3 regions of the Rhizobium sp. LjRoot30 genome follow, and region 3 is predicted to be linked to each of the others. Evidence: predicted binding sites of a transcription regulator. Region 3 holds the regulator's gene; each other region holds the start of a gene.
The links. The regulator LexA, encoded in region 3, represses DNA repair genes until DNA is damaged. The targets are predictions, from matches to a motif close to TGTTCNNNNTGTGTTCNG.

Region 1: a site for LexA is predicted at 3,060-3,077, ahead of ACSQ3I_RS08950 (helicase-related protein). Genes of this name have one in related genera too.
Region 2: a site for LexA is predicted at 2,275-2,292, ahead of ACSQ3I_RS21305 (PA0069 family radical SAM protein). Genes of this name have one in related genera too.

Annotation. Positions count from the first base shown of each region.
Region 1 covers NZ_CAXUSG020000003.1:262,434-272,010, forward strand. Annotated here, with positions in the region: gene ACSQ3I_RS08950 (helicase-related protein) at 1-2,860, opposite strand, end outside; gene ACSQ3I_RS08955 (DUF3309 family protein) at 3,264-3,419, shown strand; gene ACSQ3I_RS08960 (YMGG-like glycine zipper-containing protein) at 3,440-3,691, shown strand; gene ACSQ3I_RS08965 (beta-ketoacyl-ACP reductase) at 3,764-4,489, opposite strand; gene ACSQ3I_RS08970 (acetyl-CoA C-acetyltransferase) at 4,580-5,761, opposite strand; gene ACSQ3I_RS08975 (hypothetical protein) at 5,760-5,978, shown strand; gene phaR (polyhydroxyalkanoate synthesis repressor PhaR) at 6,001-6,573, shown strand; gene ACSQ3I_RS08985 (hypothetical protein) at 6,643-7,050, opposite strand; gene rpmF (50S ribosomal protein L32) at 7,192-7,377, opposite strand; gene ACSQ3I_RS08995 (glutathione S-transferase family protein) at 7,535-8,182, opposite strand; gene mtgA (monofunctional biosynthetic peptidoglycan transglycosylase) at 8,340-9,050, opposite strand; gene ACSQ3I_RS09005 (polyprenyl synthetase family protein) at 9,228-9,577, shown strand, end outside.
Region 2 covers NZ_CAXUSG020000012.1:30,817-40,393, forward strand. Annotated here, with positions in the region: gene ACSQ3I_RS21300 (ribonuclease HII) at 234-905, opposite strand; gene ACSQ3I_RS21305 (PA0069 family radical SAM protein) at 1,052-2,209, opposite strand; gene ACSQ3I_RS21310 (glycosyl transferase) at 2,347-2,865, shown strand; gene moaB (molybdenum cofactor biosynthesis protein B) at 2,869-3,423, opposite strand; gene ACSQ3I_RS21320 (4-(cytidine 5'-diphospho)-2-C-methyl-D-erythritol kinase) at 3,420-4,313, opposite strand; partial or broken gene ACSQ3I_RS21325 (tetratricopeptide repeat protein) at 4,391-6,287, opposite strand; gene ACSQ3I_RS21330 (polyprenyl synthetase family protein) at 6,404-7,420, opposite strand; gene ACSQ3I_RS21335 (DUF2007 domain-containing protein) at 7,529-7,759, shown strand; gene ACSQ3I_RS21340 (tRNA1(Val) (adenine(37)-N6)-methyltransferase) at 7,746-8,549, shown strand; gene ACSQ3I_RS21345 (S49 family peptidase) at 8,627-9,490, shown strand; gene ACSQ3I_RS21350 (hypothetical protein) at 9,509-9,577, shown strand, end outside.
Region 3 covers NZ_CAXUSG020000005.1:276,459-286,035, reverse strand. Annotated here, with positions in the region: gene ACSQ3I_RS13220 (transporter) at 1-731, opposite strand, end outside; gene ACSQ3I_RS13215 (formylglycine-generating enzyme family protein) at 1,052-2,008, shown strand; gene ACSQ3I_RS13210 (DUF389 domain-containing protein) at 2,019-3,158, shown strand; gene lexA (transcriptional repressor LexA) at 3,266-3,994, shown strand; gene ACSQ3I_RS13200 (ComEC/Rec2 family competence protein) at 3,988-6,297, opposite strand; gene gltA (citrate synthase) at 6,728-8,017, shown strand; gene lpxB (lipid-A-disaccharide synthase) at 8,115-9,281, opposite strand; gene ACSQ3I_RS13185 (LpxI family protein) at 9,283-9,577, opposite strand, start outside.

The DNA of each region.
Region 1 (9,577 bases), on a different contig from region 3:
GGCGGTCGCCGCCACGACGGTTGTCCCTGTTGTCGCGGCCTTCGCGCTTTTCGCCTTCCGGACGCGCCTCGCCGGCTGCCCGTTCACCGCCACGTGGACGGTTGGACTGGTTGCCACGGCGCTCGCCCTGCGGACGGTTGCCACGCTGGTTGTCGTTGCGACCACCCGGACGCCACAGCAGCACCGGCTTGACTTCGGCGACAACGTCTTCGGCAGCAACGGCTGCAGCTTCTTCAGCGACGACGGGCGTTTCTTCGGCGGCAACCGGCGCGCTGTCTTCAGCTGCAGGTGCGGCCTCGGCGGCGGACTCTTCGCCGGCGCTGTCGGCGTCGTCGTCATCGGCCTTGGCGCCGTCTGCCTCTTCGGCAGCCGCAACGGCGGCTTCCGGTGCAGCACCGGCCTGGCTGGCCAGGAAGGCAGCCGCGTCTTCAGCCTTTACCGGATCGGCGCGGTAACCCAGACCCTTGAGGATTTCCTCCATGTCGTCGGGCGTAGCACCGAGAATGGACAGCATCGCCGTGGTCGTGGTGAAACGACGGCCGTCATAGGCGCCGTCGGGACGGTTTGCCGTACCCGGCTTCCACTGCAGCAGCGGCCGGATGAGATCGGCAAGACGTTCGAGAATATCGATGCGCACGGCGCGCTTGCCGAGGAAACGGAAGCCGGCCAGCTTGTAGAAGGTGCGCTCGAAGCTCGGATCGGTGACAACAGAGGTGCGGCCGGCGGCGAGAACCGGGATCAGGTCGCCGTAACCCGGCTTGTCCAGGCCGTCATTCTTCAGCGCCCAGAGCAGCGTGATCAGCTCGGCCGGAGCCGGCTTGAGAAGCGCAGGCATGAAGATGTGGTAAGCGCCGAAACGCACGCCGTAGCGGCGGATCGAGGCACGCGCTTCCTGATCCAGCGACTTGACGTCGTCGGTGACGTCGCGGCGGAACAGCACGCCGAGATTTTCGACAAGCTGGAATGCCAGGCCCTTGGCAAGGCCCTGCAGGTCTTCCGCCCGCGAAAGGTCGTCGAGCGGCTTCAGCACCGTCGAAATATGATAGTTCACGAAACGCTCGACGCGGGCAACGACGTGCTCGCGGGCATTACCGGTCAGCTGCTCGTCGGCGAGCAGGATGACGCGCGGGCGCATGACGTGGTCGCTGGACGACAGCCGCGCCACGGGATCGCCGAGCCAGCGCACCGTCCCATCGGACGACAGTGCCAGATCGCCGTTGCCGGCCGCATGCAGCCGTGCTGCACGCGCCTCGAACTCCAGCGCCAATGCCTTCTGTGCCGCCGACTGCACAGCACGCGCATCGGGACCTTCCATCCCGCTCACGGTCGTGAATCGAAATCCGGCCAGTTGTCCCACGTGATGACCTTCGACGAAGACATCACCATTCACACTGATTTCAGCTTCCAGCATCGCATTCTCTCTCAGGCGCTTCATGAGCACAGATGTCCTGCGATCAACAAAGCGTTTCGTCAACCTTTCATGTAACGCATCGGACAATCGATCCTCGATTTCCCGCGTCTTTTCTTGCCAGTGTGTCGGATCGGCAAGCCATCCCGGGCGGTTGGACACATAGGTCCATGTTCTTATCTGCGCGATTCGCGCCGAAAGCGTGTCGATCTCTCCGTCCGTGCGATCGGCACGATGCACCTGCTCCGCCAGAAAATTCTCATTGACCGCGCCGTAACGGACAAGGTCCGAAAACAGGCTCGAAATGAGGTCCGCGTGCTGCGCCGGCGTGATCCGCCGGTAATCGGGAAGCGCGCAGGCCTCCCAGAGCTTTTCTACTCTTTCGGGATTCGTGGCAAGATCATTGATCTCGGGATAACGCGAAAGATATTCGAGCGCCTGCTGGTCTATAGCCGGCAAAGCACGCGTCAACCCGCCGACGCGCGGCACGGCGTCGAGGCTGTGGCGCAACGCGGCGATACTCGAATAGTCGAAATCCTTGGTCCGCCACTGCAAGACCTTGATCGGATCGAAATGATGGCTCTCGATCCGCCGCACCAGTTCTTCATCGAAAGGATCGACGCGGCCGGTCACGCCGAAGGTGCCGTCCTTGAGGTGGCGGCCGGCGCGGCCGGCGATCTGGCCGAGTTCGCCGGGATTGAGATTGCGGAACTGGTAGCCGTCGAATTTCCGGTCCTGGGCGAAAGCGACGTGATCGACGTCGAGATTGAGGCCCATGCCGATGGCATCCGTCGCCACCAGATATTCGACGTCGCCGGACTGGTAGAGGCCCACCTGCGCATTGCGGGTGCGCGGCGACAGCGCGCCGAGCACCACGGCCGCTCCGCCCCGCTGGCGGCGGATGAGTTCGGCGATGGCATAGACCTCGTCGGCCGAAAAGGCGACGATGGCGGTCCGCTGCGGCAGGCGGGTGATTTTTTTCTGGCCGGCGTAAAACAGCTGCGAAAGACGGGGGCGCTCGATCACGGTGATGCCGGGCAGCAACTGTTCGAGGATCGGCCGCATCGTCGCCGCACCCAGAAGCAGCGTTTCCTCGCGACCGCGCAGATGGAGGATGCGGTCGGTGAAGATATGGCCGCGCTCGAGATCGCCGGCAAGCTGCACTTCGTCGATGGCGACGAACGCCGCCTTGGTTTCACGCGGCATCGCCTCGACGGTGCAGACGGAAAACCGCGCATTGACCGGGGAAATCTTCTCCTCACCGGTCACCAGGGCCACATGCTGTGCCCCGACCTTTTCGACGAGGCGCGTATAGACCTCGCGCGCCAGGAGCCGAAGCGGCAAGCCGATGACGCCGGAACCATGCGCCACCATGCGCTCGATGGCATAGTGCGTCTTGCCGGTATTGGTTGGCCCGAGCACGGCGACAACGCCGCGTCCGCTCAGGATCATGGGCTGCATATTCAAAGTTTCTACCCGTGCATCGACGAAAGGCTGGCGTCCCCGGTCATTCGTACATCCCCCGACCGGATGGTTTCACACATGGCGATCCTTCATGGCAAAGGCAAGAAGGGAATGCCGCCAGCCTTAAGAATATGCGTTACCACCAAGAATTATCTGACAATCGTCATGTTTTGCCAAGGTTTGCGGGCGGAACAGTCTGCGAACGAATCGGCGACGAATCGCTGATTCCGGCTGATTCCACCTTTGTTCGCATGCCGTTTGCCACCGCAGCCCGGCACCGGCGCAACGGCATGTTTGCCCATCCCGCCGCCCAAAGAGAGCTTGGAACCTTCCGAGACGCCGCACGTTAACCAGCCGCGATCGGTATCGCGCAGACATGGAGACAGGCATCATGCTCGGAACAATTCTTCTTATCATTCTCATCCTCCTCCTTATCGGTGCGCTGCCGAACTGGGGTTACAGCCGAGGCTGGGGTTACGGCCCGTCCGGCGGGCTTGGCCTCGTCGTCGTCATCATCATTATCCTGCTCCTGATGGGCCGGATCTGAGAAAAACCGGGAGAGGTTCCATGAAAAAATCCATTATTGTCGGCGCAATCATTCTTCCCCTTCTGGCCTCCTGCTCGGCCACGGAACGTGGCACGGCCGTGGGTGCAGCCTCCGGCGCCGTGATCGGCGGCGTGATCACCGGTGATGCCGGCGGCGCGGTTGCCGGCGCCGTGGTTGGCGGTGCAGCCGGTTATCTCTTGAGCAAATCGAAGCGTCCGGGTTACTGCGTCTACCGCGACCGTTACGGCCGCCGCTACGAAGCGCGCTGCTGACCGCAAGCCAGAATGAAAAACGGCGCCCGAGAGGCGCCGTTTCCTTATGTGATGTGCTTGCAGTGTTCGTGATCAGACGACGAACTGGCCGCCATTGGCCGTCAACGTCGAGCCGGTGATGAAACCGGAATCGTCCGACGCCAGGAAGACGACACAGCGGGCAATCTCTTCCGGTTCGCCGAGACGACCGACCGGGATCTGCGGGATGATGCGCTCGTTGAGCACCTTTTCCGGCACGGCGCGCACCATTTCGGTGCCGATATAGCCCGGGCAGATGGCGTTGACGGTGATGTTCTTGGCCGCACCTTCCTGCGCCAGTGCCTTGGTGAAACCGAGGTCGCCGGCTTTTGCAGCGGAATAATTCACCTGGCCCATCTGGCCCTTCTGGCCGTTGATCGAGGAAATGTTGATCACCCGCCCAAAGCTGCGATCCCGCATGCCGGTCCAGACATTGTGCGTCATGTTGAACAGGCCGGAGAGATTGGTGTCGATGACTGCATTCCACATATCCGGCGTCATCTTGTGGAACATCGTGTCGCGCGTGATGCCGGCATTGTTGACGAGGATCTCGATCGGGCCGAGTTCGCTTTCCACCTTGGCGATGCCCTCGGCGCAGGCCGCATAGTCGGACACATCCCATTTGAAGATGGCGATGCCGGTTTCTTCATGGAAAGCCTTGGCCTTCTCTTCGTTGCCGGCATAGTTGGCGGCAACACGATAACCGGCCGCCTTCAAGGCAATGCAAATTGCCGCGCCGATGCCGCGCGTACCACCTGAAACCAAAGCTACTCTGCTCATTTCGTGTTTCCCCCAATTATCGTTGTGGCATGCGGTTCCGGATACGGGCGAGGCTGGCATACTGCCTGCCCGTATCCGGCAAATGACAGGTCAGAGCGCCTCGACGCACAGGGCGACGCCCATGCCGCCGCCGATGCACAGCGTTGCGAGACCCTTCTTGGCGCCGCGGCGCTTCATTTCGAACACCAGCGTATTGAGGACGCGGGCGCCCGATGCGCCGACCGGATGGCCGATGGCGATGGCGCCACCGTTGACGTTGACGATCGCCGGATCCCAGCCGAGGCCCTTGTTGACGGCGCAGGCCTGCGCGGCGAAGGCTTCGTTGGCCTCGACCAGGTCGAGGTCGTTGATCGACCAGCCGGCCTTTTCCAGCGCCTTGCGCGAGGCCGGGATCGGGCCGGTGCCCATGACCTGCGGATCGACGCCGGCCGTCGCCCAGGAGGCGATGCGCACCAGCGGCTGGATGCCGCGACGCACGGCTTCCGCTTCGCTCATCAGCACGGTCGCGGCTGCGCCGTCATTGATGCCGGAGGCGTTGCCGGCCGTGACGGTGCCTTCCTTGTCGAAGGCGGGTCGCAGCTTCGCCATCGCATCGAGCGTCGCGCCGGCGCGGATATATTCGTCCTGGTCGACGATGATGTCGCCCTTGCGTGTCTGGATGGTGAAGGGGATGATTTCATCCTTGAAACGGCCGGCCTTCTGGGCTGCTTCCGCCTTGTTCTGCGAGGCGACGGCGAATTCGTCCTGGTCCTGGCGCGTCAACTGGAACTGGCGGGCGACGTTTTCGGCGGTGATACCCATGTGGTAGCCGTAGAAAGCGTCGGTCAGGCCGTCCTTGATCATGGTGTCGACCATTTTCATGTCGCCCATTTTCGTGCCGGCGCGCAGATGGGCGCAATGCGGCGCCATCGACATGGATTCCTGACCGCCCGCGACGATGATCGAGGCGTCACCGACAGCGATCTGCTGCATGCCGAGCGCCACGGCGCGCAGACCCGAACCACAGAGCTGGTTCAATCCCCAGGCTGTCGCCTCCTGCGGTACGCCGGCCTTCATGGCCGCCTGGCGCGCCGGGTTCTGGCCTTCGCCGGCGGTGAGGATCTGGCCGAGGATCACCTCGTCCACTTCCTTCGCATCGACGCCGGCACGCTCCAGGGCACCCTTGATCGCGGCGGCGCCGAGCTCATGGGCGGGAACGGCGGCGAACGCGCCGTTGAAGGATCCGACGGCCGTGCGTCCTGCGCTGGCAATCACGACGGATGGTGTACTCATGGAAATCTCCTCGCTTGTGCATCAATGGTTGTTGTTGAAACTGGCAAAGCTTCGTCGCCAAGTCAAACCGTCAGGCACGGCAGAAACGATTTTCACTGCGATCACCAAAACGGTTTTGGTTGTTTTTAAAACCATTTCCCGCATCGCACAAAGAGATTGTCACCGGCCTTCTTTTGCGCTTACACTCGCGCCGGGAGACGCAGCGTTACAATCATAACAAACGGTGCCAGGAGACGGAAATGGCGAAAAACGAAGGCCAGATCGTAATCAAGAAGTACGCCAACAGGCGTTTGTACAATACCGGGACCAGCACCTATGTGACGCTGGACGATCTGGCAGTCATGGTGAAAAGAGGCGAGGATTTTGTCGTTCAGGACGCGAAATCGGGCGAAGACATCACCCATTCCGTGCTGACGCAGATCATTTTCGAGCAGGAATCCAAGACCGGCAACACGCTTTTACCGATCTCTTTCCTGCGCCAGCTGATTTCTTATTACGGCGACCAGATGCAGATGGTCGTGCCGAGTTTCCTCGAACATTCCATGCAGGCCTTCACCGAGCAGCAGTCGCAGATGCGCGAGCAGATGACCCGCGCTTTCGGCGAGACGCCGCTGACCAAGAACCTGCAGGTGCCGCTGCAGATGGTCGAGGAACAGGTGCGCCGCAACACGGACATGTTCCATCAGGCGATGCAGATGTTTTCGCCGTTCATGACCCCGCCCGCCAAGGAAACCAAGAAGGCGGAAGCCAAGGATATCGACGAGCTCAAGGAACAGCTGCGCGCGCTGCAGACCAAGCTCGACAGCCTCTGAGCTTCCGGTTTTTCCACGCAATTCCGGCAAAACCGCGACGCGCTTTTGCCGGAATTGTTCTTTCGGCCGTCACAGCCCGATGGACACATCCCGTCCGGCCGAGCGGATCGATACCGCAAAGCCGCCGATGACATCGACGAAAGCGATCGTCATGAGGATGAAGAAGATCTGCGTCGCGGCGCTGCTCACCAGCAGGAACTCGATCAGGAACGCCACGAACACCACCAGCGACAGCATGTGGTTGATCAGCGAGCCGGAGCCGTGGCGCGTCGCCTTGAGAATCTCGAAAAACAGCATGATCAGGGCGACGACGATCAGCAGGTCACCGAGGCTCATCGTCCATTGCGCACCCGACAGCATCGACAGCGACAGGACGACGGTCTCGAGCGAAGCAAGCCCGCCGCTTCCCATCAGGCCGGCCATGGCCAGGTTGTAAAGCACCAGCGGAACGATCATCAGGGGCACGGCGGCAATCATGTTGAACGGCTCTCCTCTTCGGACGTTGCCCGTTCATAGCCGAAGTTGCCCGGCCTGGAAATCCGCAAGCGTGTTACGACCCGGAAAAAGCAAAAGGCCGGCACAGGGCCGGCCTCAATACCTTGATGTCGAAAACAGCGATTAAGCGCTTGCCTTCGGCGTCAGAACCTGGCGACCGCGATACATGCCGGTCTTCAGGTCGATGTGGTGCGGGCGACGCAGTTCGCCGGAGTTCTTGTCTTCGACGTAGGTCGATGCCTTCAGACCGTCAGCCGAGCGGCGCATACCGCGCTTGGACGGGCTTGTTTTTCTTTTAGGTACAGCCATTTGATTTACTCCACTTGACGGGCAAAGCACAGTTTCCAGCCAGAAGCCCGGCCGAGAAAAGTCATGCTTCAATCTCGGAAATTGGGCGGCTTATACATGGCCTGTACCGGTTTGACCAGTCCCTCCACGCATTTTTTCCTTGACGCCCGAATTCGCCTTACGCCTCGTCTTCCGGAACAATCCAGGGTTCGGCAAGGGCTGCCTCCTCCCACTTCCTCCACGCCGGATGCGCCTTCATGGCGGCCATGTAGGCAAGCGTGGTTTCGTGCGTCACCAGGTCGTAGATCTCGAAACGGTTGACGACGGGCGCATACATGGCGTCGGCCGCCGAAAATTCGCCGAACAGGAAAGGGCCGCCGGAAACGGCCAGCCGCTCATGCCAGATCTCCTCGATGCGGGCAACATCTGCCGTTACCCCCTCCTGCAGCGGGATCGCACCCTTCTTGCGGCGGATGTTCATCGGGCAGGCATTGCGCAGCGCCCGGAAGCCGGCGACCATTTCCGTGGATACAGTCCGCGCCAAAGCCCGCTGGGCCGGGTCCTTCGGCCAGAGGCCGGCGTCCGGGAACAGTTCGGCGCCGTATTCGATAATCGCCAGTGATTCCCAGACAGACAGGTCGCCATGCCGGAGCAGCGGCACCTTGCCGCTCGGCGAGATTTCCTTGATGCGCGGATTGCCGTTCGGGAAATCGAACGGCACCAGCACTTCGCGGAACGGCACGCCGCGGGCTTCGAAGGCGATCCACGGCCGGAACGACCAGGACGAATAGTTCTTGTTGGCGATATAAAGCGTCAGTTCAGCCATTTCGGTATCCTTGATCGTATGGGCACGTTCTAAACGGCGATGTCCCCAAAGGTTCGGAAGGCCAGGTGCTTCTGGACCAAAAGTGACTGATCAACCTCATCGCCACGCAGGAAAGATGACACCGCGCCGGATCGGAATCCAACGAAATGGCCTGATGTCACTCATAAAGACATTTGATGTAGTCGCCGGAGCCGCGTGCCCGCCGCTCGATGACGGCCGCCAACCGCCGCATGCCGCGGCCGGGCTTGCTGGCGACACGGGTGATCGGGTTGGGCAGCGAAACGGCCAGCAGCGCCGCCTGTTTCTTCGACAGCTTCGATGCCGGGATCTTGAAATGATATTGCGCCGCCGCCTCGATGCCGTAGATGCCCGGCCCCCACTCGGCGATGTTGAGATAGATTTCCATCAGCCGCTGTTTCGACCAGATGAAATCCGCCGAAATCGCCAACGGCACTTCCAGCGCCTTGCGCACGAAGGAGCGGCTGTTCCAGAGGAAGAGGTTTTTTGCCGTCTGCATCGGGATGGTGCTGGCGCCGCGCGTCGCTTCGCCGGCCAGCGCATCCTTGACCACGCCGCGCATTTCACCCCAGTCGACACCGCCGTGGAAACAGAACTGGCCGTCCTCGGACATCATCACCGCCTGCACCAGGTTCGGCGAGATATCCTCGAAATCCACCCAGCGACGGTCATAGCCGCGCAGCATCACCAGTTCGCCGAGCATCAGCGTCGAAACCGGATGGATGAAGGGCAGGAGATAGAGCAGCATCAGCGCATAAGGCAGCAGCATGATGGCAATGACCAGTTTGACGAGGCCGCGCCACCGCGAACGAAATGTCGAGCGAAGCCGGCTCCAGCGGCTGACAGGCATGGCCGTCTCCTCTGCGCTTGTCTCCGGCGTGATATCCAAGTTCACCTCGTCCCGCATGATGCCTTCCCGTTCTCATAACCTCTGGCCGGCGTCGTGGCCAGTATGCGGCGGGTTTCTTCCCGTTTCGTTTCGACGATTCCCGTTGCCAGCCTCGGGCCTGCATGGCAAACAACCGCCATGATGACCCAGCCGACCGTTTTTGAAACCCGCCTAGACGACAATGCCGCCAAGGTTGCGGCACTTCTTGCGGAATTGCTCGCCGACAGCCCCTCGCCGGACGAGATCCAGCGCCCGCCGCGGCTGATGGCGGCGATGCGCCACGGCGTTCTGAACGGCGGCAAGCGGCTGCGCCCTTTCCTGGTGATCGAAAGTGCGGCCCTGTTTTCCGGCGACCCTCAGGCGGCCCTGCGCATCGGCGCGGCGCTCGAATGCGTGCACTGTTATTCGCTGGTCCATGACGACCTGCCTGCGATGGACGACGACGATGTCAGGCGCGGCAAGCCGACCGTGCACATCGCCTTCGACGA
Region 2 (9,577 bases), on a different contig from region 3:
CGCCTCTTTCACCTTCTCCCCCGCGGGGAGAAGGGGGCCCGAAGGGTTGGATGAGGGGTCAAGCGGAAGGGTTTTGCCGTGGCCCCCCTCATCCCGCTGCCGCGACCTTCTCTCCGCGGGGGAGAAGGCGGGAGGTGGCACCGCCTCATTCCATATGCGATAGCCCTGCCGCTTGCGGGGAGAGGGCCAGGGTGAGGGACAGAGCGACCGGTGAGGCCGTTCCCACCGAGCCCTCAATCGTCGGCCGGCGACACGTCTTTTCTCAGCGGCTTGAAACTCATCCGGTGCAGGAGGCATGGGCCATGGATCTCGATGTTGCGTCGATGGACGGCGGTGGCATAACCGACATGGTTGGCAAAGCCGTAGGCCGGGAAAACATCGGCGGCGCGGGCCATCATCCGATCCCGCGTCACCTTGGCGACGATCGAGGCGGCCGCAATGGACACCGATCGGGCATCACCCTTGATTACCGCCCGGCCATGGCAGTGCAGACCCGGAGGAACATCACGACCGTCGACCAGCACCAGCTTGGGGGCAAGGCAAAGGCTCAGCACCGACCGCCGCATGGCATCAAGGCTTGCCCGCAGGATATTCATGCCGTCAATGCGTTTCGGCCCCGAAGATGCGATGGCGACGGTGGCGGTCGACAGGATGACATCGAACAGGTTTTCCCGCTCTGATAGCGTCAACTGTTTTGAATCGTTGAGGCCCTGCGGGATATTGTCCGGATCGAGAATCACCGCTGCGGCGACGACCGGCCCGGCCAGTGGCCCACGACCAGCCTCATCGGTGCCGGCAACCGGCCAGAGACCGTCCTTGCAGGCGGCAAGCTCCATGAAAAAATCCGGTCCCGAAGGCGGGATATCGAAAAGCAGTGGAGAATCGGGCGGCATGCGCTTTTTCATGCGGCGAAAATTGCACGCCGGCCCGATCTCCTGCAAGCCCCCGGTCTGCGGCTCGTATCAGGCCAAGCCGCAATGGAGGGCGGCTCCCCGGGGGCTTTCCGGAGGCGGGGGACAGGGGACCGCCGCCGGAAACTCTATGTCTCATCTCAAAGCAGCGACAGCTGCACGCCGCTGCCGTTCGGCGGCACGAAAAGATCGTCGCGTAACTGCGCACTGCGACGTCCCATGCCGAGCCTCTTGGTGGCCATCTCGAAGCGCCGGCCGATCTGCCAGGCATAAGGGCCGGCGCCCTTCATGCGCTTGCCGAATTCGGCATCGTAATCCTTGCCGCCGCGCATCGACCGTATCAGCGACATGACATGCCGGTAGCGGTCGGGATAATGCTGGAGCAGCCAGTCGCGGAAGAGCGGGCTGACCTCCAGCGGCAGACGCAACAGCACGTAACTCGCTTCCGTTGCTCCGGCAGCCTTGGCGGCATCGAGAATACGCTCGATCTCATGATCGTTCAGCGCCGGGATAATCGGCGACACCAGAACGCTGGCGGGAATGCCGGCTTCGGTAAGCGCCCGGATCGCTTCAAGCCGTTTCGGCGGTGTCGCAGCCCGCGGCTCCATCGTCCTTGCCAGCTTGCGGTCGAGCGTCGTCACCGACAGGCCGACCTTGGCAAGTCCCTTGGCGGCCATTTCCTGCAGGATGTCGATGTCGCGCGTCACCAGCGCCGACTTGGTGACGATCATGACGGGATGGTTGGCCTTGTTCAGCACCTCGAGGATCTGCCGCATGATGCGCCATTCCCGCTCGATCGGCTGGTAGGGGTCGGTGTTGGTGCCGATGGCGATGGTCCGCACCTTGTAGCCCGGCTTCGCCAGCTCGCGTTCCAGAAGTTTCGGCGCGTCCGGCTTGGCAAACAGCTTGGCCTCGAAATCGAGACCTGCCGACAGGCCCATATAGCTGTGCGTCGGCCGGGCGAAACAATAGATGCAGCCATGTTCGCAGCCGCGATACGGATTGACCGAGCGATCGAAGCCGATGTCAGGCGAATCGTTCTTGGTGATCGCCGTGCGCGGCTTTTCCACCTGCACCTCGGTCTTGAACGGCGGCAGTTCCTCCAGAGACTGCCAGCCGTCGTCAAAGGCGGCACGCTGCTGCAGCTCGAAACGTCCGTCCGGATTGAGGCCGGCGCCACGACCGCGCCGCCGCTCGGCATCGACCCGCAGCCCGGAGGCGACGATCAGCGCATCGGCAATATCTGCCGTATTGGCAGGCTGGAAGGCAGCCCGCCCGACATGGGACAGATCGTTCATTGGTGTTCTCCGCACGGGGGTCAATTCGCCCCGTCAAATCATGATTAAATTCCTATCGCGAAAATGAGAACATTGCAAGAACAAAATAGCGGATAGAACGATGGCAATTTCTTGTGCGATGCAGTAATCAGAAAGGCATGTTGACAGTCATCATGGAATGCCGCGATCAGGAGGCCGAACTGGCGCAGACCCTGTCGGTGCTCGTTGCAGGCGCCGTGGAGGGTCTGGTCAGCGATGTTGTCGTGCTTGATCACGGTTCGAAGGACGGGTCGTCCGACGTTGCCGATGCCGCCGGCTGCCGTTTCCATCTGCACTGGGACCTGGCCGAAATCGTGCGCGGCGCGCGCGGTGAGTGGTTGTTGCTGCTGGAGCCTGGCGCGCGGCCGCAAAGCGGATGGGTCGAGGAGATTGCCGAATACATGGCGCTGAACCGCCTGCCGGCGCGGTTTTCTCCATCGGTCAGTTACCGGCTGCCCCTCTTGAAGCGTATTTTCCGCGCCGTGCCGCCACTCGAGCCGGGCTTCTTGATTTCGAAGAGCCAGGTGCTGGCCGCGGCCAAGCCCGGCCTCTCCTTGGCCGAACTGGCAAAAGGGCAGAAAACCCGACGTCTGGCGAGCGAACTTATCCCATCTTGGGTGGCGCGCTCGTTGCGCTGACGGTTAAGCCGAGGGATTGCCGCGCTTCAGGTGCTCGTCGAGCCGCGGCATGATTTCCACGAAATTGCAGGGCATGTGGCGATAGTCGAGCTGTCCGGCAAGAATGCCGTCCCAGGCATCCTTGCAGGCGCCGGGGGAGCCCGGCAGCACGAAGATGAAGGTGGCATTGGCCACGCCGCCCGTTGCCCGCGACTGGATGGTGGACGTGCCGATCTTGTCGTAGGAAATGCGGTGGAAGACTTCCGAGAAGCCGTCCATCCGTTTTTCGAACAGCGGTTCCAGCGCCTCGGGCGTCACGTCGCGGCCGGTAAAGCCGGTGCCGCCGGTGGTGATCACCACATCGATCGTATCGTCGAGCGTCCACGCCTTCACCTGGTCGTAGATGCGGGTGCGGTCATCCGGCACGATGGCGCGAGCCGAAAGCCGGTGGCCGGCAGCCTCGATGCGGGCGACGAGCGTGTCGCCGGACTTGTCGTCGGCCAATGTCCGCGTATCGGAAACGGTCAGCACGGCGATGCCGACGGGAATGAACGGGCGGCTTTCGTCCAGGCGGGTCATACCGTGCCTCCGGCAAAGGTTTCTGTCGCCTGGACATACCAGTCCGGCCGGGCGGCGTGAAGCGCGGCGGCTGCTTTTCCGGCAAGGTGTGGATCGGTAAACAGCGCAAAACAGGTCGCGCCGGACCCCGACATCCGCACCATCGAGGCGTTTTGGTGCAACAACAGGCCTCTCGCCTCTTCGATCTCGCCGACGAGGCTTTTGGCAGGTGCTTCCAGGTCGTTGCGGCCAGAGGAAAGCCAGGAAAGCCAATCCGCGCGATCCGTCGAGGACGGCAGCGCTGGGAGCGGCGCGTTATGCTTGTCCGTCAGCAGTTTGAAGATCGCCGGCGTCGAGACCGCCTTCAGCGGGTTGACCAGCACGCAGGAAAAAGCGGGCAACTGTGGAAGGCGCTCGATCTCGTCGCCGATGCCGCGGGCAAGCAGCGGGCGTCCGGCAAGGCACATCGGTACATCGGCGCCAAGGCGCAGGGCGATGGCGTGCAGCACTGGCGCCGGCACGTCATGCTTCCACAGCCTTTGCAGGCCCCGCAGCGCAGCCGCCGCGTCGGCCGAACCGCCGCCGATGCCGGAAGCAACCGGCAAGTTCTTTTCGAGATGGATGTGAACGGCCGGTGCCTGCAAACCTTCGGCGGCAAATGCTGCCCGCAAGGCATCCCGCGCCTTCAACACCAGATTGGCCTGCGGATCTTCCGCCTGCAACAAAGATCCGAACCGGCCGGAGAGGGTGAAGTGATCGGCCTCGGCCGGCGAAAGCGTCACGCGGTCGCCGGCAACGGCGAAGGTCACCACCGATTCCATCAAGTGGTAACCATCCGGCCGCTGGCCGATCACATGCAGCGCCAGATTGATCTTGGCCGGCGCCGGCTCGGTAATGCTGTCCGCGGTCACGACAGGCGAGGACTCTTACTTCACCTTTGCCGGCAGCTTGATAACTTCGCCGGTCTTCAGGTCTTCCGGATTGCCCTTCAGCGCCGGGTTGAGTTCGAGGATCTCGTTGACGCGGTTGCCGTCGCCGAGGATTTTTTCGGCGATCTTGGCAACGGTGTCGCCGGCCGCGATGGTGTAATCCGTCGTCGGAGCCTCGGTCTTGTTGACTGCGACCTGCTGCTGTGGCCCGTCGCTCAGCCCGTCCTTGATCTTCGCCTCGATCTTCGGGATCTCGGTCATTTCCGGCTTCATCGTCAGGGCGCGCTGCCACTGGTAGCGGGCCTCGAACGTGCGGCCGACACGCCAGTAGGCGTCGCCCAGATGGTCGTTGATCGTCGCATCGCCAGCCTTCAGCTGTGCGGCGCGCTCCAGTTCGTTGACGGCTTCCTCGAAGCGGCCGAGGCGGAAATAGGCCCAGCCGAGCGAATCGACGATGTAGCCGTCATCCGGCCGCAGCTCGACGGCGCGCTTGATCATATCAAGCCCCTCGTCGAGATTGCGGTTCATGTCGACCCAGGAATAACCGAGATAGTTGAGAACCTGCGGCTGGTCCGGGTTGAGTTCCAGCGCCTTGCGGAAGTTCGGCTCGGCCTGCTCCCACTTCTTCAGCCGCTCATAAGCGATGCCGCGCTGGAAGAAGATCGTCCAGTTGCCACGGTTCGGCACCGGGCCGATCACCTCGACGGCCTTGTCGAAATTGTCCGCCATGGCCGCATAGTCCTTGGCGTCAGAAAGCACGCTGCCGTAAGCGATGTAGCTGCGGATATCCTTGGGATCGGAATCGATCAGCGACTTCAGATGCTTCTTGGCTTCGTCGACATCGCCGGTCTGGGCGAGCGCCATGCCGAGCTGCAGCTCGGAAATCCGCCGCATCGGCGAATCCTGCGGCACGCGGCGATAGAACTCGATGGCGCGTTGCGGCTGCTCGGCATTTTCGGCCAGTCCGCCGAGGAGCACCAGCGTATCGGCGCTTTCCGGGTCGAGCGCGTAGGAGGCCTGCAGGTAGAGCGCAACGGCGTCGTCGGCGCCCTGCCGGTTCAGCGCGCTGCCGACGGAGAACAGCACGGCCGCTGCACCCTGTGCCGCCGTCGTGATCTGCTGCTCCGGCTTTTCACCCTTCTCGATGCTCTGGCGAAGGGCATTCAGCGGCGCATAATTGTTGATGAAGTTGTCGCCGGCAGAAATCGCGTCCAGCGCCTTCTGCTTGTTGCCTTCCTTGGCTTCCAGCCGTGCCAGCGCCATCACGGCGCGCACATAGGTGTCCGGTGCCGTCTGGCCGCCGTCACGGTCGGCCACGGCTTCGCTGAGGTGCGAACGCGCCTTGGAGGTGTCGCCGCTGGCAGCCGCCAGCGCGCCGGCATGGTAATGCTTGAAGATGTCGAACCACTGCGGGCCCTTCATGCCTTCGATCAGCGCCAGGGCGTCCTTGCTCTTGCCGTCACCCATGCGGGCCCAGGCAACGAGCAGGCTGTTCATCATCCGCTCGAGATCGTTCGGGCCTTCATACTTGAGGATCTTCTCCGCCGAAGCGTAGTCCTTCTCGTAGATGGCATTGAGGCCGCGGACGATGGTCGTGATGCGCTCGACGGAGGGATCGTTCTTCATCTGCTCGGCCAGCTTGACGCCGTCCTGGAAGTCGCCGTTCATGAACAGCGCGATCATCAGCCGCTGGCGGATCTCGGGATTGCCCGGCTCCAGCTCCAGCGCCTTGCGATAGAGCGAAATGGCGTTCTTGTAGTCCTTGTCCACATCGGCCGTGCGTCCGGCGAGGAAAGCACCGGCAAAGGTCGTTGCGGTGGAGGGGTCGAAGGTTTCCACCTGTTCGCTTGCAGGCGCCTTTTCGGCCTGGGCGTAAGCCATCGGGGCCGCCCCGGCGACCATCAGAACCGCGATCGCGACGCCGGAAAGAAGACGGTGGGCAACTGTCTGCCGCATGAACAAGCCTTTCATCAGGGACGGGTCAAGCCCGAAAGCATAAGGAACACGGGCGTAATGATTCCGTAACAGAATGGCTTTTTTGAAGCAGCCCCGCAAGGAATTCCGCGCGTGCCTCAGTTCACCCGCTGGATGGAGAAGTCGATGACCTCCATCAGCGCCGTCTTCCAGGCGGATTGCGGCAGCGGCGCCAGCGCGTCGCGGGCGATGGTGCCGTAATGTTTGGCGCGGGCGATTGTGTCGGCAAGGCTGCCGTATTTGGTGATCAGGCCGAGCGCCTTTTCGAGGTTTTCCTCGCTGCTGTTGCCGCCTTCGATGGCGTCGCGCCAGAAGGCGCGTTCGTCCGGCGTGCCCCGGCGATAGGCGAGGATGACGGGCAGGGTGATCTTGCCCTCGCGGAAATCGTCGCCGACATTCTTGCCGAGATCGGCGGCCTTGCCGCCGTAATCCAGCGCATCATCGACCAGCTGGAAGGCGAGGCCGAGGTTCATGCCGTAGGATTTCAGCGCGTTGCGGCCTGCCTTGTCGGTCCTGGCGACGATCGGGCCAACTTCGGCGGCAGCGGCAAACAGCGCTGCCGTCTTGGCGCGGATCACCTGCAGGTAATCATCCTCGGTCGTCTCCATGTTCTTGGCGACGGACAGCTGCAGCACCTCGCCCTCGGCGATCACCGAAGCGGCGGTGGACAAAACGTCGAGTGCATCGAGCGAACCGACATCGACCATCATGCGAAACGCCTGGCCGAGCAGGAAGTCGCCGACCAGCACGCTCGCCTGGTTGCCCCAGATCATCCGCGCCGTCGATTTGCCGCGGCGCAGGTCGCTTTCGTCGACGACGTCATCGTGCAGCAGTGTGGCGGTGTGCATGAACTCGACGCTGGTGGCGAGCTTCACATGCGCATCGCCCTCGTAGCCGAACATCGCGGCGGAGGCGAGTGTCAGCATCGGCCGCAGGCGTTTGCCGCCCGAGGAGATCAGGTGGTTGGCGACCTCGGGAATCATCTGCACGTCGGAACCGGCCCGCGACAGGATGAGCTGGTTGACGCGCTCCATGTCCGCCTTGGTCAGATCGACGAGCGGCTTCACCGAAGCCTGTTTGTTCTTGCCTTCTTCAAGCGGTATTACGACGCCCAACGACCCGGACTCCTGTTCATTCTTTGCAAAAGACAATAGAAAGGGCCGGTTAGCGCGGCAAGAGGCGAATTGTCTCGCTCATGCGAATTTGACAGGGATTTCATCGGAATGCTCGAACTCATCCGCACCAACGATCCGGTCCTGCTCTCCTTTGCCGAGAGCCTGATGAAGGATGCCGGCATTCATTGCATGGTCGCCGACCAGGGAATGAGCATTCTGGAAGGCTCGCTCGGCATGCTGCCGCGCCGTTTCCTGGTCGAAAGCGACCGGGCGGACGAGGCGCGCGCCATTCTGACCGATGCCGGCCTTGCGGACGAATTGCGCGATGCACCACGCTGAGCCGAAGGAGGTCGCAGGCCCCCAGGCCGAGACCCTCGATGCCTTTCACTACGGTCGTTTCCACGTGTTGCAGCCGAAGGGCAGGGGGCACCGGTCGGGCATGGATGCCATGCTGCTGGCCGCGCTCGTCGCCGATGAGCGGCCGATCCGCGTTGCCGATCTCGGCGCCGGCGCAGGTGCTGCCGGCATGGCGGTCGCCTCGCGGCTGGCAAACGCCGAGGTGGTCCTTGCGGAACGATCGCCGGACATGGCCGATTATGCCCGCCGCAGCGCCGTCCATCCGCTCAATGCCCACATGGCTGCCCGGCTGTCCGTCGTCGAGGCGGACGTGACGGCCACCGGCCGGGCAAGGCGCGCCATGGGGCTCGACGACGACAGTTTCGACCACGTGATCATGAACCCGCCCTTCAACGACGGCAGCGACCGGCGCACGCCGGATGCGCTGAAGGCGGAAGCGCATGCCATGCATGACGGCCTGTTCGAAAGCTGGGTGCGCACGGCCGGCGCCATTCTGCGCCCCGGCGGTCAACTGTCCCTGATCGCCCGGCCGGAATCGATTGCCGAGATCATCGCCGCCTGCGGCCGCCGCTTCGGTGGCATCGAAATTACTGCCCTGCATCCTCGCGCCGGCGAGAATGCCGTGCGCATCCTGGTGACGGCGATCAAGGGGTCGCGTGCCCGCCTCAGCCAGCGTTTCCCGCTGGTGATGCATGAAGAGGACACCCACCGCTTCGCCGCCCTGTTCGACGATTTCAACAACGGCCGGGCCGCCTACGCCCGAAAACGCTGAATTTTACGTCGTGCCGCTTGTGTTCGCCGTAGCGATACACACATATCCCGGCAGGTTTTCAAACATAGGGATGACGGATGGCGGGTTTTCTGAAGCGGCTTTTACCGAAACGCTTTCGCAAGAAAAGAGTGGTCATCCCGGTCGTTAGGCTTCACGGCGCCATCCAGGCGGGCGGCAGCGCCTTCCGCCCCGCGCTCAATCTCGCCTCCTACTCCGCCGCCCTGGAAAAGGCCTTCGCGATGAAGGAAGCGCCGGCGGTGGCGCTGTCGATCAATTCTCCGGGCGGTTCGCCGGTGCAGTCCCGGATGCTCTATCAGCGCATTCGGTCGCTTGCGGGAGAAAACGGCAAGAAGGTCTTCGTGTTCGTCGAGGATGTCGCGGCCTCCGGCGGCTACATGATCGCGCTCGCCGGTGACGAGATCTTCGCCGACCCCACCTCGATCGTCGGTTCCATCGGCGTCGTTTCCGGCGGCTTCGGCTTTCCCGAGCTTCTTCGCAAGATCGGTGTCGAGCGGCGCGTCTATACCGCCGGCGAAAACAAGGTGATCCTCGATCCGTTCCAGGAAGAAAAGCCGCAGGACATCGAATATCTGAAGACGCTGCAGCTCGATATCCATGCGGTGTTCATCGACATGGTCAAGGCGCGACGCGGCGAAAAGCTGTCCTCCGAGCCGGAGGTCTTCTCCGGCCTGTTCTGGACGGGCACGCGTGGCCTCGAACTGGGATTGATCGACGGTCTCGCCGACATGCGCCAGGAATTGCGCAAGCGGTATGGCGACAAGGTCAAGCTGGAACTGGTCACCGGTGCCCGCGGTTTCCTCGGTCGCCGCGCGCCGGGCGTGTTCGGCAGCGCAAGGGCCGAAGAGGTTGCGGCAGCAGCCGCATCGGGGCTTGCCGGAACGCTGGAAGACAAGGCATTGTGGAGCCGTTACGGACTTTGAGCCGGAAGGACGGGGGAGATGGCACAACTTATATTTCTGATCATTCTCGTCGCAGGCGGCTGGATTCTCTACAAGCGCTTCATCGGC
Region 3 (9,577 bases):
AAACCCCAGCCTTCGGGGCCGTTGTCCGGGCTGACAGCCCAGTAGCGAGCGCCTGCCGTGAAATTGACCGGCTGCTGGCCGAACTGGACAAGCTTCGAAACCTGAAAATTGACGGGAACCGACCAATCATCGGTCTTCCAGTTGTAGCTGCTTTCCGTGTTGAGCGCGAAGGTCCAGGCGTCCGGGGTCGTGTAGGAAACAAAGGGCTGGAGATAGGAGGAGCTGACATCGGGCCGGCTTCCATCGCCGGCAACCGACCAGATGTGGTTTGCCAATGCCCCCACGGTCCACGATCCCTGTTGCTTGAGAGCCACGGCCGTTGGACCCAGTCCGAACTTGCCGGCTCCAAGCATGTCGTCCGTGGCGGTCGGCAGCAGGAAAACCGGGCCGACGCCCCAGATGATGCCGTTTTCGGTCGGCTCCTTCGGCGAGAAGAAGAAGCTCTGCGTGATGTCTCCCAGCCCGGACTGTTCGCCGGACGGCCCGGCGATGTCGTCCTGCCAGATGATAGGCACGATCGTCCGCGAAATGAGGTTCCAGTCTTCGTTGATGGTAATGGGAATGACGGGCTGGATGTTCAGCGTGATCCGATCTCCGTCGGTTGGCCCATATCCGCCATCGTAGTTGAACTGGAACGGCACGCTGATCAGCGAAGCGACGGGATTGCTGAGCTTCTTGGCCAAATCGTTTTCAGCGTCCTGCGCCAATACCGCCCTCGTGACCGCCAGCATTGCGATAGCGGCCAGCCCGCCAGCTTTCAGACCCACCATCCGCGTTCTCCTCATTGCTTGCGTTGAAACAAAGTGATCGGAGGATGCGGATGTCTCGCTCTGTCAGGAAGTACGTTACAGTTAAAGTGCAGGCGATTACGTCCTTGTTGCGCGTCGTCTGCGACCCGAAAACTGAATGTCAACCTGCTGAAAACGCGGGATTTCGGGGCGAAATGGGCTTTTCGCGGACAACATGCCGAAACGCCCCGACGTTTACCGTTGCGTACTTCCTCCAGTGCTCCGGTCCGGACAAGCTTCCTCGAAGGCAATCGGAGGCAGGCATGACGCTCGCAGCAGAGATGGCAGGAAACATTACCCGCAGCGGCGAACTGATCTGGATACCGGGTCGGACCTTTGTCATGGGATCAGATCACCACTATCCGGAGGAAGCCCCCGCACACCCGGTTACGGTCGATGGCTTCTGGATGATGGAGGCGCCGGTCACCAACCGGCAATTCATGGCGTTCGTCGAAGCGACGGGGCACGTCACCGTTGCCGAGAAAGTTCCGGACGCAAAGAACTACCCCGGAGCTTTGCCGGAAATGCTGCGAGCCGGTTCACTTGTCTTCACGCCGCCGAAAACGATCAAAGGTCGGGATTTCTGGCAATGGTGGAGCTTCACCTTCCGGGCGAACTGGCGGCGCCCCCTCGGCGGCCAAAGCAACCTCCGCGGCAAACTCGACCATCCTGTCGTTCACGTTGCTTATACGGACGCCCAGGCCTATGCGCGGTGGGCAGGGTATGATCTGCCCACGGAAGCCGAGTTCGAGCTGGCTGCGCGCGGCGGATCGGACGATACCGAATTCGCCTGGGGAGATGAGCTGATACCGGGTGGCGTTCTCATGGCCAATACCTGGCAAGGAATGTTTCCGACCCACAGCACCAAACCGAAAGGCACGGAACGCACATCGGCGGTCAAGTCCTTCCCGGCCAACCCCTATGGTCTCTATGATATGATCGGAAATGTCTGGGAATGGACGACCGACTATTGGTCTGCCCGCCATCCCGAACCGGCCAAGTCTCCATGTTGCGTCCCGGTCAATCCACGGGGAGCAGGCGTCGAAACCAGTTTCGATCCCCAGCAACCGGCCATTCGTATTCCGCAACGCGTACTGAAGGGGGGATCACATCTGTGCGCCCCGAACTATTGCCAGCGCTACCGGCCGGCCGCACGCCATGCTGAAACGGAGGATACATCGACAAGTCATGTCGGTTTCCGTTGCGTGAAGCGGATGTAGAAACGGCCGTTTGCTCGATACGAGCCTGTCGAAACCGAATGTCTGTGACCCTTACAAACCATCCCGAGAACGATCTGCCATGGCCAACCAAATGTACGGAAGCGTCAGAGATATCCTTCGCTTTGAGGGAAGTGACACGCCTGCCTATTGGCGGCGTTTCTCCATCCTCCTGACACTTGCGGTCGTCATCGCGACGATGGGGCTCCTGCGCAATTCCGGCGCCGTGATCATCGCAGCCATGCTGGTGGCCCCGCTGATGACCCCGATCCTCGGAATAGCATCCTCGATCGTGATGGGATGGGTCGGACGCGCCAGCAAACTGCTTTTGACCGTCTGGCTGGCAGCAGGCTTGAGCGTGCTCCTTGCCTGGCTGCTCGTCTGGCTGACCGATGTGCCGAGGGGAATAGTAATTCCCAGCGAGGTCATCAGCCGAACAGACCCCGGGGCCGAGGATCTCGTCATCGCGCTTGCCGCGGGTATCGCCGGCGCTTACGTCCAGATCCGCAAATCCGAGGCGAGCCTTATACCGGGTGCGGCTATCGGAGTCTCGCTTGTTCCGCCCTTGGCCGCGGCAGGCATATTGCTCTATTTCGGCCAGCTCTCGCGCTGCTACGAGGCGCTGCTGCTTTTCGCCACGAATTTCGGTGCGATCATTCTGTCCGCCTGTATCGTCTATCTGGTCCTCGGTCCGCGTGATCTGCTGTTCAGGGCAGGCACGCGACGCATCAAATTTACGCTGGGTTTTGTCACGATCGCAGCCTTCCTCGCCATCGTCTTCTCGCAACTCTTCACTGCGACCTATTTCCGCTTCATGGAAGCCGGCGTCCAGGCGAAGCTTTCGCGCAGGATCGTCGAGTGGGCGACACCCACCCCCATCGAAATTCTGCGCATCGACATAGACGCGCATAAAAAGGTCGCGGAAGTCTGGGTCGTGGTCGATCTTCCTTCCGACGCACAATACAAGGTCGCCTCCATTTCGGACCTGCTTCCGCCGGCGCTGAAAGAGGTGCCGTTTCGAGATGCCGCGCGCGACGTACTCGGCCCCGAATACAAGGTGATCGTCCGCTACCAGACACGTCTGGCGTGGCTGGTGAACCTTGATAACGAGACGATCGAGCCGGCACCATCTACCCTGCCCGAGGGGGACTGACAGGCTCCGCCTCCCTTATTATCCATCAAAATTGGGGACTTGCAGAACACATGCCGAACAGATAGTGTCTGTTCTGGATTTGTTTCGCGATTCTGGGGATGGAAACGATGCTGACACGCAAGCAACAGGAACTTCTGCTTTTCATCCATGAGCGCATGAAGGAATCGGGTGTGCCGCCCTCTTTCGACGAGATGAAGGATGCCCTTGAACTGGCATCGAAATCAGGCATCCACCGCCTGATCACCGCCCTGGAAGAGCGCGGCTTCATCCGCCGCCTGCCCAACCGGGCGCGGGCGCTTGAGGTCATCAAATTGCCGGAGGCCTATTCCCCTGCCCCGCAGCCGCGGCGCGGCTTTTCGCCAAGCGTCATCGAAGGCAGTCTCGGCAAGCCGCAGCCTGTCGCCGCAGTCCCCTCCAAGCCTGTCAAATCGGCGGCAGACAGCAATCCTCATTCCGTTTCCGTGCCGGTGATGGGACGCATCGCCGCCGGCGTGCCGATTTCCGCGATCCAGAACAACACGCACGAAATCGTCGTTCCGGCGGAAATGATCAGTTCCGGCCAGCATTATGCCCTTGAGGTCAAGGGCGACTCGATGATCGAGGCCGGCATTCTCGACGGCGACACCGTCATCATCCGCAACGTCAACAGCGCGACGCCCGGCGATATCGTCGTGGCCCTGGTGGATGACGAAGAGGCGACGCTAAAGCGTTTTCGCCGCAAGGGCGCCTCCATTGCGCTCGAAGCGGCCAACCCGGCTTATGAAACCCGTATCTTCTCGTCCGATCGCGTCAAGGTACAGGGAAAGCTGGTCGGTCTCATCCGCCGCTATCACTGAACGATCAATGCGGCAATCGAGGCAGGCAAAGCCGCATTGAATTCACCGCTGCGCCAATCGTAACTGCGGTGACGCATCCAGGGGCGTTCGGCGTTCTCAAAGGCCGGGGCCAGGCGGGGTTGCTCGGCGGGGTTCTCAGGCAGGCTGATTTCCAGTGCGCCGGTGCGTCTCAACGTGGTCGACGTGATCAGCAATGCCCCGGAGCGGCAGGCTTCGAAACGGAGCCGTGCCGAGACGATGACAAGCGTTGCCGCATCACATGCGGCGCCGGCATATGCAGGATCATCGACCAGGGCAATCCTGCGTTCGCCGAGACGCAGGACACACCACAGTTTTGCTGCACAGGCAAAACGTCCCTCCTCGCTTTCCGCCAGCGCCTTGTGCATGGCGGTTCGTGCCTGCTTCACTTCCTCGGCTGTCAGGCGTTTTCTCTTTCCATCCTTCTCCATCGGTTTTGCGGTGTTTTCGAGCTGCTGCGGATCCCTTGGCTCGCCGATCGCGAGAGCGCGTTGCCATTGCGCAAAGATAAAATCGGGTGGGCGATCGCGATTGACGCTCCACGTCCCGTCAAGACGGGCGGAGGCAAGGCGTCCATCCTCTGCGACGATGAGATCGGCCGTACCGCGGCCATCGGCCATGAAAGCTGCAAGCGCGCCCGCCAGGATCAGGAGGCCGCCGAGATGGCGAAGCCGCGTCTGCAGCAACGTCATGACCAGAAAGCCGGCGACCGACAAGGGAAAGAATACGGGATGCAGGCGGCCGAACGCCACTTCGCCACCCCAGCCCGAAACCATCCGGGCTATTGCGATCACCAATTCCAGCCCTGCTCCCATGATCTGCAGGGGAAAGGCATCGAGGCCGAAGGGCATCAGCAACATGCCGATCAGGCCGGCCGGCATGACAACGAAGGAAATGATCGGCATGGCCGCAAGATTGGCGACCAGCCCATAGGTTGCGAGCTTGTGAAAATGCTCGATGGAAAAGATCGCCGTCGCCAGGCCACCGATCAGCGAGGTAAAGAAAACTCCGCCGAAAAAGCGAAACACCCATACCGCCGCTCGTAGGCCGGGGATTGCGGAGGCATGTTCGGTCGCCGGCCGCTCCTTCCACAAAGCATACCCCGCCACCAGAGCCAGCGTTGCTGCAAAAGACATCTGGAAACTTGCGCCCATCACTTCCGAGGGCGACATGGCGATAATGACGATGGCCGACAGCGCGACATTGCGCAGGCTGATCGAAGGGCGATCGAAGAACACCGCAATCAGCATGATCGCCATCATCAGGAAGGCCCGCTCGGCCGAAACGGCAAAACCGGAAATGAGGTAATAGGCGAACGCCGTTACCAACGCACCGAATGCGGCAATCTTCTTCACCGGATACGCCTGGGCGAACCCGGTGAAAACGCTGAGCCCGGCCCGAACACCGACAAAAAAGATACCGGCAGCAAGCGCCATGTTCAGCCCCGAAATGGCAATGATATGCGCCAGACCCGACAGCCGCAGCGCCTCGGTCGTTTCCTTCGATATTGCCCGTCGCTCGTCGGTGACGATGGCGGCAGCGAAAGCGCCTGCGTCTCCGGGAACGACGCTGCGGATCCGGTCGCCGATTGCGCTTCTGGCAGCGTAAAGCGTCAGTTCCAGGCGTTGCAGGACGCTGCCATTGCCGCCTTCGGCAACCGCTTCGGCCTCAGGCGCGCCATAAAAATAGCCGACGGCGCCGATGCCGTCGTAATAGGCGGCAAAGGCAAAATCGTTGAGACCGGGAAGTGCCGGTCCCGATGGCGGCGAGATGCGCGCCCGGCCGCGGATGCCGGCGCCGATTGCGATCGGCTCATGCCCGCTGCGGGCAAGCAGCGACACCCGATCCGGCGGGCGCTTGAGCGTCGGCTCCACTGTTGCCGTCAGCCGCACGATGTAGCGCCAGTGCCCCTCGCCGCTCGCCTCGCGCCGCTCGACGACGCCGCTGATCATGGTCGTCACCGGACTATCGAGCACGATCGTCGCACGCCGCCACGTCTCCCATTGCGCCAGCAGCATGCCGGCAAGCAGCAAGGCGATCGCGGCTGTGCCGTAATGCGCCATGCCTTGGGAAAAACGCCAACGCCAGGCCAAGCCGGCAAAAATGGCAAAACCGGTGCCGATCGCCTGAACCGGTGGATCGACGGGCAGCACGAACCAGATGACGGCCCCCACTCCCAGGCAGACGGCAGCAAGGAGGAATGCCCGGCCATGCCGCTCTTCCTCCTCCAGCATGGCGTAGCATCGGCTGCGCCAGCGCGACATGACGAAAAAAGAGGCAGGCAAGGTCCGGCGCGGCTTTGACGGTAGACGTTCCTTCCGATTTTCCCGGAAAACCGCCGGAAAATCAGCGGATTCCACCACCGGCCCACGAAGCCGCTCCTGCCTTAGAGAATCACCGTCTTCATATTCGGCGCGTGGCATTGAACTGCCAGAACTGGTGTTTCGGTGGCGGGCATCATGCAACCGAAGATAGGTTTTTGCAACCCAGATAATAAGCTTAACGTATTAATTTATCGCGTTGCGAGCAGACCGCGCCAGCGCCTTCGGCGGGCTGAAAAAAAGTCGATGCTGCAACGCCCAAAAGTTGATCATGCGGCGCACAAATTGCCTATCGGATAGCTTGGCATTAACTTCCGTATCATATAGCTACAGTGATGGACGTTAAAACATGTGACGCTTTTGAGGCGCCACACCGCCAGTTCGGAGGACCAGCATGACGGATAAAAACGCTGCATTGACGCTCGGGGAAAAATCGGTGGAACTACCGGTCAAGACCGGAACCATCGGGCCAAGCGTTCTCGACATCGGTGCGCTTTACAAGAACACCGGCTCGTTCACCTACGACCCAGGCTTCACCTCGACCGCGTCCTGTGAATCGAAGATCACCTACATCGACGGCGACGAAGGCATCCTGCTGCACCGCGGCTACCCCATCGAACAGCTTGCAGAACATGGCGACTTCCTGGAAGCCTGCTATCTGCTGCTTTACGGTGATTTGCCGACCGCAGCCCAGAAGAAGGACTTCGATCATCGCGTCACGCACCACACCATGGTGCACGAGCAGATGTCGCGCTTCTTCACCGGTTTCCGCCGCGACGCGCACCCGATGGCCGTGATGTGCGGCTGCGTCGGCGCTCTCTCCGCCTTCTATCACGACTCCACCGACATCACCGATCCGCACCAGCGCATGGTTGCTTCGCTGCGCATGATCGCCAAGATGCCGACGCTCGCCGCGATGGCCTACAAGTACCATATCGGTCAGCCCTTCGTTTACCCGAAGAACGACCTCGACTACGCGTCGAACTTCCTGCGCATGTGCTTTGCCGTGCCGTGTGAAGACTATGTGGTGAACCCGGTTCTGGCACGCGCCATGGACCGCATCTTCATCCTGCATGCCGACCACGAGCAGAACGCCTCGACCTCGACCGTTCGCCTTGCCGGCTCCTCCGGCGCCAATCCCTTCGCCTGCATCGCTGCCGGTATCGCCTGCCTCTGGGGCCCGGCGCATGGCGGCGCCAACGAAGCGGCGCTGAACATGCTGACCGAAATCGGCACCGTCGACCGTATTCCGGAATACATCGCCCGCGCCAAGGACAAGAACGACCCGTTCCGCCTGATGGGCTTTGGTCACCGCGTCTACAAGAACTACGACCCGCGTGCCAAGATCATGCAGAAGACGACGCATGAAGTGCTGGGCGAACTCGGCATCAAGGACGATCCGCTGCTCGAAGTGGCGATGGAACTGGAACGGATCGCGCTGACGGACAGCTACTTCGTCGAGAAGAAGCTTTACCCGAACATCGACTTCTACTCCGGCATCACGCTGAAGGCGCTGGGCTTCCCCACCACCATGTTCACCGTGCTGTTCGCGCTGGCGCGCACCGTCGGCTGGATTGCCCAGTGGAACGAAATGATCGAAGATCCGCAGCAGCGCATCGGCCGTCCGCGCCAGCTCTACATCGGCGAGCCGAAGCGCGACTACATCCCGGTTTCCAAGCGCTGATTGCGGCGTAAAACCGCGCCCAGACAGACAAACCCCCCGAACGCAAGTCCGGGGGTTTTTCATTGGACGTAGCGTTTCCGGCGCTGGCAGGAAGCGGTCAGGCGCGCCCTTTCTCCTCGAGCAGCCGCAGGACGATGCGGGCGCTTTCTTCGCCGGGGGAGCGCTGCGTGTGCAACCTGTTCCAGACGCGTTCGAAACCCTGGCTCATGGCCTGCCGCTCGGGGGTCGGTGTCGAGAGCCGCTCGATCCAGCGAGCCAGCCGGCCATGACGGATGGTGTGATCGACATATTCCGGCACGACCGGATAATCGGCGACAAGATTGGGCAGCGCCGCACTCCAGGTCTTGATCCGACGCGTCATCAAGCGCATCAACCAATCCAGCTTGTAGACGGAAACGACGGGAACGCCGGCAAGGCCGAGTTCGAGTATCACCGTACCGGAAGCCGCAAGCGCCGCATCGGCAACGCTGAAGGCGCGCCACTTGTCCGCCGCCCCCACGAGAATTTCCGGCTGCACCGGCCACTCCACCGTCAACTCGCGAACCAGTAGCTCCTGGCGTGGCACGGTGGGCAGCAGGAAATGCAGGTCGTTGTTGCGCTCCGCCAAAAGCTCGACGGTCTGCTTGAACACCGGCAGCAGGCTGCGTATTTCACCGCTGCGCGATCCCGGCAGAAGCAGGACGGTCCGACCTTCACCAGCGGATGGAACGGCCCGCACGGCCCTTGCCTGCCGGACGCGCAGCAGGTCCGGATCGGCAGTCAGACGATGCCCGACAAAACTTGTCGCCGGCCCACCCAGCCGTTTCATCACATCCGGTTCGAACGGCAGCAGCGCCAGCACGTGATCGACATAGGCCAGCATCTTCGTTGCCCGATATTCCTTCCACGCCCAGACACTCGGACAGACGTAGTTGACGACGGGCAGATCGGGCAAGGCGCGCCTCACCTTCCGGGCAACCCGATGGGTGAAGTCGGGACTGTCGATGATGATGAGCACATCGGGTTTGGCTTCGATGATGGCCTCGGCGGTTTCCCCGATGCGGCGCACGAGGTTTGGCAGACGCACCAGGACCTGGGTCAGGCCCATGATCGACAATTCGGAAAAATCGAAAAGCGACTCCAGGCCTTGGGCTTCCATCGCATCGCCACCGACACCGACGATCTCGATCGCCTCGGGCGTCAGCTTTTTCAAGGCAGCCAGCAGATCGCCACCAAGAAGATCGCCGGACACTTCTCCCGCAATCACAGCCACCTTCAAGACCATGTCACATCCATCCGTCGGTTAGTCCGCGGTCGATGCCGCAGACGAAGAGGCCGGACGCATCGGCCGCCGCGATCATCGCCTTGCGATCGAGCACCAGCGCCCGCCCGGCTTCCACCGCAATTCCGGCCAATCCGGCCTTGCGGGCGTTTTCCACCGTGGACACGCCGACCGACGGCAAGTCAGCACGGACGTCCTGTTGCGGTTTGCAAAGCTTGACCAAAACACCTTTGCGCCGGGAGGAAATTCTTCCTTCCGCCCGCAATGCCGCCACACGCTCCAGCATGCGATCCGTGCCT